DNA from 2 places in the Mediterraneibacter sp. 210702-DFI.5.30 genome. Region 1 is predicted to be linked to the other one. Evidence: predicted binding sites of a transcription regulator. Region 1 holds the regulator's gene; the other holds the start of a gene.
What was found. The regulator Rex, encoded in region 1, represses fermentation and respiration genes when NADH is low (regulators of the CRP and FNR family bind a similar motif). The targets are predictions, from matches to a motif close to ATTGTTAANTANTTAACAAT.
Positions count from the first base shown of each region.

Region 2: a site for Rex is predicted at 2,397-2,416, ahead of rsxC (electron transport complex subunit RsxC). Genes of this name have one in related genera too.

Region 1 covers NZ_JAJCME010000006.1:192,039-196,149, reverse strand. The annotation lists gene abc-f (ribosomal protection-like ABC-F family protein) at 1-1,126, opposite strand, end outside; gene LI126_RS08620 (redox-sensing transcriptional repressor Rex) at 1,292-1,927, shown strand; gene LI126_RS08615 (NAD(P)H-hydrate dehydratase) at 2,038-3,555, shown strand; gene alr (alanine racemase) at 3,559-4,111, shown strand, end outside.
Region 2 covers NZ_JAJCME010000006.1:28,959-33,069, reverse strand. The annotation lists gene LI126_RS07855 (RnfABCDGE type electron transport complex subunit D) at 1-929, opposite strand, end outside; gene rsxC (electron transport complex subunit RsxC) at 946-2,265, opposite strand; gene rpsA (30S ribosomal protein S1) at 2,463-3,539, opposite strand; gene ispH (4-hydroxy-3-methylbut-2-enyl diphosphate reductase) at 3,520-4,111, opposite strand, start outside.

The DNA.
Region 1 (4,111 bases):
CCTGATTAATGATCTTTAAAAGTGTTGTCTTTCCGGTTCCGTTATCACCAATCACAGCGACATGTTCGCCACGTTTGATTTCAAAACTGATATCACTGAAGAGAACCTGACTGTCAAATTGCTTTGAGAGATGTTCCACTGTAAGAACATCATTTCCGCTGATCTGCGATGGTTCCAGCGTAAAATGCATTTCTTTCGTACTGTCAACCGGTTTGTCCAATGGCGTAATCCTGTCAAGCATTTTCTCACGACTCTCTGCACGTTTGATTGATTTTTCACGATTGAAAGACTTTAATTTATCAATAACAGCCTGCTGATGTTTGATCTCACGCTGCTGATTCATGTATTCTTTCAGCTGTGCATCTCGGATCTGCTGTTTTTTCATTGCATAATCTTTATAATTTCCAAGGTACATGCGAACCTGTGCATTGTCAATCTCAACAACTTTTGTGACAACACGATTCAGGAAATAACGGTCATGGGAGACGATAAATACCGCTCCGGAATAATTGATCAGATATGTTTCCAGCCAGGCAATGGAATTCAGATCCAGGTGGTTTGTCGGCTCATCAAGCAGGAGGATATCCGGACTTGTAAGCAGTAATTTTCCGAGAGAAACACGGGTCTTCTGACCTCCTGAAAGTGTATCTGTCTGTTTATTAAAATCGTCTTCCGTAAACCCAAGTCCCTTTAATACACCTGTAATCTCACTTTCACAGGCATAACCGTTTCTTGCATCAAATTCAGACTGTAGACGATTGTAGGTCTCCAGGCGGCTCTGCAATTCCTCACCCTCCAGATGCTTCAGTTCATGTTCAATGGAACGAATCTGAGCTTCCATTGCAAAAATATCCGCCTTTGCACTTTTTACTTCCTCATAAATGGTATTTCCGGATTTTAAATCCTGACGCTGCGCAAGATAACCGAGTGTCTTTCCTTTCGCGAGAATAACATCTCCACCATCAAGAGGTTCTTCTCCGATGATCATCTTAAGGATTGTTGATTTCCCGGCGCCGTTCACACCGACAAGAGCAGCTTTCTCACGATCTTCAATATGAAAGGAGCCGTCTCGTACAATTTCGCGTTCCCCAAACGCTTTTTCTATATTGTGACATGCGAGTATCATATATTTTCACCTCGTTTTTTGACTTCTAACATTATCATTATATAGAAAAATGTCGAAAATACAAGGAAAATATATGGATTTTAAAGGTTTTTGCAAAACAAAAGTTTGACAGAACTTTAACTCTTTTATATAATAAAGAGTAGTTTAAGAGTGGAGGGCTAAAAATTGGAACAAAGAAAGATATCACGCGCAGTCATTTCCAGACTTCCGAGGTACTACAGATATCTGGGAGATCTGCTGGAGGCTGGCGTAGAGAGAATTTCATCCAGTGACTTGAGTAAGAAGATGCATGTAACGGCTTCACAGATACGTCAGGATCTGAATAATTTCGGTGGATTCGGCCAGCAGGGGTACGGATACAATGTGAAATATCTTTATACAGAGATTGGAAAGATCTTAGGATTGGATAGATGTCATAATTTTATTATCATTGGTGCCGGTAATTTAGGACAGGCACTGGCAAACTATGCTTCCTTCGAAAGAAGCGGATTTATTCTGAAAAGTCTTTTCGATGTGAATCCTCGACTGGAAGGCGTAACGATCAGGGGGATTCCTGTGCGTATGGTTGATGAACTGGAAGATTTTCTTAAGAATAATGACATTGAAATTGCTGCACTGACACTTCCAAAATCAAAAGCAATTGAAGTGGCTGATATTCTGGTAGATAACGGTGTGAAGGGAATTTGGAATTTTGCACATACAGACCTTTCCCTTCCAAAGGATGTGGTCGTTGAGAACGTACATTTATCTGACACACTGATGAAGTTATCTTACAACCTTTGTCAGCAGGATAAAGAATAGAATCTAGCAAAGCTGCAAGGATGCTGTGGGACCAACTGACAAAAGGAGGTTTCGCAGCATCTGTTCATGTTAAAAGGAATTAATAATGTTAGAAAGGTCAGGCGATAAGCATGAGATATCTTCCAAATGGGAAGCAGATGAGTGAAGCTGATGCACACACAATTCATGAAATTGGGATTCCATCCCTTGTACTTATGGAACGTGCAGCACTTCAGATTGTCGAGACAATGCATAAGAAAAATATTTCCACAGAAAAAAGTCTGATTGTTTGTGGAAGCGGCAACAATGGTGGCGACGGATTTGCAGTAGCAAGGCTCTTAACCGAACAGGGAAAGCATGCAGATGTACTATTTGCAGGGAAAGAAGCTTCTTTAAGTGAAGAATGTCGATGTCAGAAACAGATTGTAGAAAATATGGGGATTTCTGTATTCACAGAATTCCCGGATGAAGAATATACTGTAATAATTGATGCTGTATTTGGTGTTGGACTCTGCCGTGAAATCACAGAACATTATAAAGATGTGATTGACTGGATGAATCTTCAGGATGCAGAAAAAGTTGCTGTTGATATTCCATCCGGAATCTGTGCTGCAACAGGAAAGATTCTTGGGACAGCATTTCGAGCCGACCTTACAGTATGTATGGCATGTGTAAAATTAGGCTGTGAGCTTTTCCCTGGCAAGTCGTATGCAGGAGAGAGCATTCCGGTTGCGATTGGAATTGATCCGAAATATTTTTCGAATCGCCTGGATGTTTGTTATACCTTTGACAAAAATGATCTTGAAAAACTTCTTCCTTCGAGAATGATGAATTCGCACAAGGGAAGTTATGGAAAAGTTCTTATGATCACCGGAAGTCCCGGGATGGCTGGTGCTGCATTTCTTTCTGCCTGTGCTGCCTATACAGTTGGTGCCGGTCTAGTACAGATTTATACAGCAAGTGAAAACCGTCTGGCACTGCAGGAACTTCTTCCGGAGGCAATCATATCCTGCTATGATTCTTATGATGACAGTCAACTGTCTCATCTTCTTGACTGGGCTGATGTGGTTTGTATTGGCTGTGGACTTGGAATGGGACAGATTTCCGAAAAGATATTGAAAAATGTATTGAAAAATGTATCTTGTCCATGTGTCATAGATGCCGATGGACTTAATTTACTGAGCAGGAATATAGAGTTATTAAATCAATGTTGTGCACCTGTGATTTTAACTCCACATATGAAAGAAATGTCAAGGCTGACCGGATGGAGTATTGATACGATCATGGAAGATCGCTTCCAGGCACTTGATCAGATCATAAAACAATCCGGACCGGATACAAAATCATCCATAATCTGTGTGTTAAAAGACAGTCGTACTGTTGTCGCACAGACAAATCGGCAGAGATTTGTAAATCTCGCTGGTAATAACTCTATGGCAAAAGGTGGTTCCGGAGACGTTCTCGCCGGAACGATTGCAGGACTTCTTGCACAGCATATGGCACCATTTGAAGCCACTACTGTGGGAGTTTTCCTACATGCCTGTGGTGGAGATGAAGCGAAAAAGAGCAAAGGAAGTTACAGCGTATTAGCCAGAGACCTAATTCAGGGCATGGCCGATGCAATGAAGAATGCAAAGGAGTGCAGATAAATTATGAAACAGTATAACAGAGTATGTGCCCGGATCAATCTGGACGCAATTGCATATAATATGGAACAGATGAAAAATCGCATTGGTCAGGAGGGACGTTTAATAGCTGTTATCAAGACGGATGCATACGGACACGGAGCAGTTCCTCTTGCGGAAATGTTTGAGGAAACGCCTTATATCTGGGGTTACGCTGTAGCATGCATGGGAGAAGCAAGAACTTTAAGAGCACATGGAATCAAGAAACCAATCTTGATTCTTGGCTGTGTTTTTCCTGATGAGTATGAAGAAATGGTTGAAAAAGAAATCCGTGCAGCAGTTTATACAGAAGAGATGGCCAAGGGAATGGCTGATGCTGCCGTAAGGTCAGGAAAGACCGCATTTCTTCACATAAAAATCGATACAGGAATGGGACGAATTGGATTCAAAGTAAGCAAAGAGAGTGTTGAGACAATTTCCAGAATCAGCAAACTTCCTAATATTAAAATGGAAGGAATGTTCACACACTTTGCAAAGGCAGATGAATTTGACAAGTCTTATACATTTACCCAACATGAAA
Region 2 (4,111 bases), 160 kb from region 1:
TTTTCTCCTCCTTTACCAAATGGTTTTGGAAGAGTAACCTTCTCGATCAACGGAACTAAAAGGTTACTGATGATGATCGCATAGGAAACTCCTTCTGCTGATCCACCAAAAAGACGGAACAGACCCGTCAGACATCCAAGACAGATTCCAAAAAGGATCTTTCCTTTGCTCGTAATCGGAGATGTTACATAATCTGTTGCCATAAACCATGCTCCAAGCATCAGACCACCACCACAAAGATGCGCTGTGATGTACTGAGGATCGAATCCATGTCCTCCAAACAATGTGATAAAAATCACAAATGTCACAATGTAAGTTCCAGGAATTCTAAGATCAATTACACCCATAAGAATCAGGAACATTGCACCGATCATAATTGCAACTACAGAAGTCTCTCCGATTGTTCCTCTGATATTTCCGAGAAGCATAGACAATGTATTCACTGTTTCTCCTGCTTTCAGTTCTGCCAGAGGAGTCGGTCCTGTCACTCCGTCGTAAACAAAATAAGTCATCTTTCCTGCAAAACAGATCAGCAGAAAACAACGTGCTCCCAATGCAGGGTTCATGAAGTTCTGTCCAAGTCCTCCAAACAACTGTTTCACAACAATGATGGCAAATACTGCACCAAGCACACCCATCCACCACGGGAGTGTCGGAGGAAGATTCAATGCGAGCAGAAGTCCTGTTACAACCGCACTGAAATCATTGATCGTAATTGGCTTATGCATTAATTTTTCATAAAGATACTCAGATAAAACAGCCGCTGCCGTTGTAACAACTACAAGAATCCAGGCATTCTCATGACGGAAATTCCAGATTCCGAAAAATGTAGCCGGAAGAAGTGCGATCACAACATAAAGCATAATGTTGCTGCTTGTCACTTTATCACGGATATGCGGCGAAGAAGATACGTTATATTTCTCGTTCACTTTACTTCAACCTCTCTTATTTCTTCTTTCTATTCGCCAATGCTGTCTTACGCATTGAACCAATTGCCTGTTTCAGCTGACGTTTCGCCGGACAGACATAACTGCAGGAACCACATTCCACACATTCCAATCCATTCCATGCAACAAAAGATGCCTCATCTTTTCTCTTTGAAAAGTCTGCAAGTCTGGATGGAATAATTCTGCTTGGACAGATCTCCACACATCTTCCACAGTTAATACATGCAGTCTCAAGACTCTTTGCCACAACGTCTTCTTTAAAAAGCAGAATAGAGGAAGAAGTCTTTGTAACCGGTGCATCCATTGTCACCATGGCAAATCCCATCATCGGTCCTCCGGAGATCAGTTTCTGCGGTTCCGCTTTCAAACCTCCTGCTGCCTCAACCAGCTCTCTGTGGTTTATTCCAAAAGGAGCCATAAAGTTTCCTGGTTTTTCGACTGCATCGCCGCTCACTGTAACAACACGTTCCATCAACGGTTTTCCTTTGATTACCGCATTGTGGATTCCAATCAAAGTCTCCACGTTATCAACAATACATCCTGCATCTGCCGGAAGCATGGTAGAATTGATTGCTCGTTTTGTCACTGCATAGATCAACTGACGTTCTGCCCCCTGTGGATATTTTGTCATCAATGCTTTCACATCAATTCTTGGTTCGCCGGCAACTGCTTTCTGTAACTTTTCAATACAATCTTTCTTGTTATCCTCTACAGCAAAAACACCTCTTGCATTTGGGAATAAAGAAAGGATGACCTTCATTCCGCTGACAAGATCTTCTGTATACTCGAGCATTCTTCTGTAATCTGCAGTGATATAAGGTTCACACTCAGCACAGTTTGCAATAATATATTCTATCTTATCCGGTTCCTTCGGAGAAAGCTTTACCTTTGTAGGGAATCCTGCACCACCCATTCCTACGATTCCGGCATCTCCAATCTTATTAATGATTTCTTCCCTTGTCATCTCTTCCAAAGGCTTTACCGGTTCATATTCAACTTCCTTATACTCTCCATCGTTTTCTACAACAATGCACTCCACCTGGGATCCAGTTGGATTAAAACGTTGTTCCAATCCTTTCACTTTACCGGAGACAGATGAATAGATCGGAGAAGATACAAATCCTCCCGCTTCAGCAATCAACTGTCCTTTCAGCACACAATCGCCTTTCTTAACTACCGGTTTAGCCGGTGCTCCTATATGCTGTGAAAGTGGATAGACCAGTTCACCCTGAGGTACTACAGGTCTGATTGGCTGATCCTTTGAAAAACGTTTTCCATCATCTGGATGGATTCCGCCTTTAAATGTCAAAAGCCCCATCTCATTTCCTTCCTTTCTTTTATCATTGTCATTACAACAATAATATTTTAATTTTGTAATACTTATTTTACTAGAATGCGCTCTGAAAATCTAGCAAATATGTAATAATTCTTGTATCTTTCGCTATACATCTTGTCGAATTTTTAACAGAAAAAGAACCTGCCAATGGCAGGTTCTTCTAAAAAATAATTTATATCTTATTCCTCTGTCTCTCCAGCGTTGTCAGCCTCAAGAGCTTTCATGCTCAGGCTGATCTTCTTCTCTGCTTCGTTAAGATCAACGATCTTAGCTGTGATTTCCTGTCCGATTGCAAGAACATCAGATGGTTTCTCAACATGAGCTCTTGAAATCTGGGATACATGAAGAAGTGCGTCAACTCCCGGTGCAAGTTCTACGAATGCACCAAAGTCTGTCATACGTGCAACTTTTCCTGTAACTACTGTACCTACAGCGAAATCTTCTGCTGCATTTACCCATGGATTTGTCTCTGGGAATTTCAGGCTGAGCGCAATCTTTGTATCATGAATGTCTTTTACAAGAACTTTCAGTGTATCTCCTACATGGAATACTTTCTTCGGATTGTCAACTCTTCCCCATGACATCTCTGAGATGTGAAGAAGTCCGTCAACACCACCAAGGTCAACGAATGCTCCGAAATCTGTTACATTCTTAACAGTTCCTTCTACTGTATCACCAACATTGAGTTTCGCGAACAGCTCTTTCTGCTTCTCAGCACGCTCTGCTACAAGAAGCTGTCTTCTATCACCGATCACACGGTTTCTTCTCGGGTTGAACTCGCTGATTACGAATTCGATTTCCTGTCCTTCATACTTGCTGAGATCTTTCTCATAAGAATCGGAAACAAGGCTTGCCGGGATAAATACTCTTACTTCATCAACTGTTGTACAAATACCGCCGCCAAGAATCTGTGTAACTGTAGCTTTCAGCACTTCGTGGTTTTCATATGCTTCGCGCAGTCTCTCATTTCCTTTTTCTGCAGCCAGTCTCTTATATGTAAGAAGAACCTGACCCTCTCCGTCATTTACTTTCAGTACCTTAACTGTCATTGTATCACCTACGGATACAACTGTTGTAAGGTCAAGAGACTGATCGTTGGAATATTCGCTCTTTGTGATGATACCGTCTGCTTTATATCCAATGTTCAGGATAATCTCATCCGGTTTCACGTCGATTACTGTACCTTCGACAACCTCTCCATTGTGAATTGTTTTAAATGACTCTTCTAACATCTGTTCAAAAGATAATTCTGACATTATTTTGAACCTCCTCAATTATATTGTTGGGCGTGGATGCCCCTGCTGTAATACCTACCGTTTCCACTGACCCTAATTGATTCAAATCCAAATCGCCAAGTGTCTGTATATAGTACGTATTGTTACATGCTTTGCGGCATATTTCAAATAACTTCTGGGTATTGGAACTATGTTTGTCACCAATAACGATCATAGCATCCACCGTCTCTGCTATGCTCTGCGCTTCTGTCTGGCGCTCCTTCGTAGCATTACAGATTGTATTTAAAACACTTACATCATAACTCTTTTTTTCAAGAATTTCAACTAATTCTTTAAATTTATTGTAATTAAATGTCGTCTGGGCAACGATACAAATCTTTTTCCCCTGCTCACAAGAATAATTTTCTGCTTCTTCCTTTGTCTGAAAGACCTCTACATGGTCTCCTGCCCAGCCCTTAATTCCCTGAACCTCCGGATGTTCCGGATTTCCAATGATAATAATATTCTCGCCCATCTCACTGTGTTTCTGCACGATATTATGGATTTTCTTAACAAATGGACACGTAGCATCTACAATCTGGATTTTCTTACTT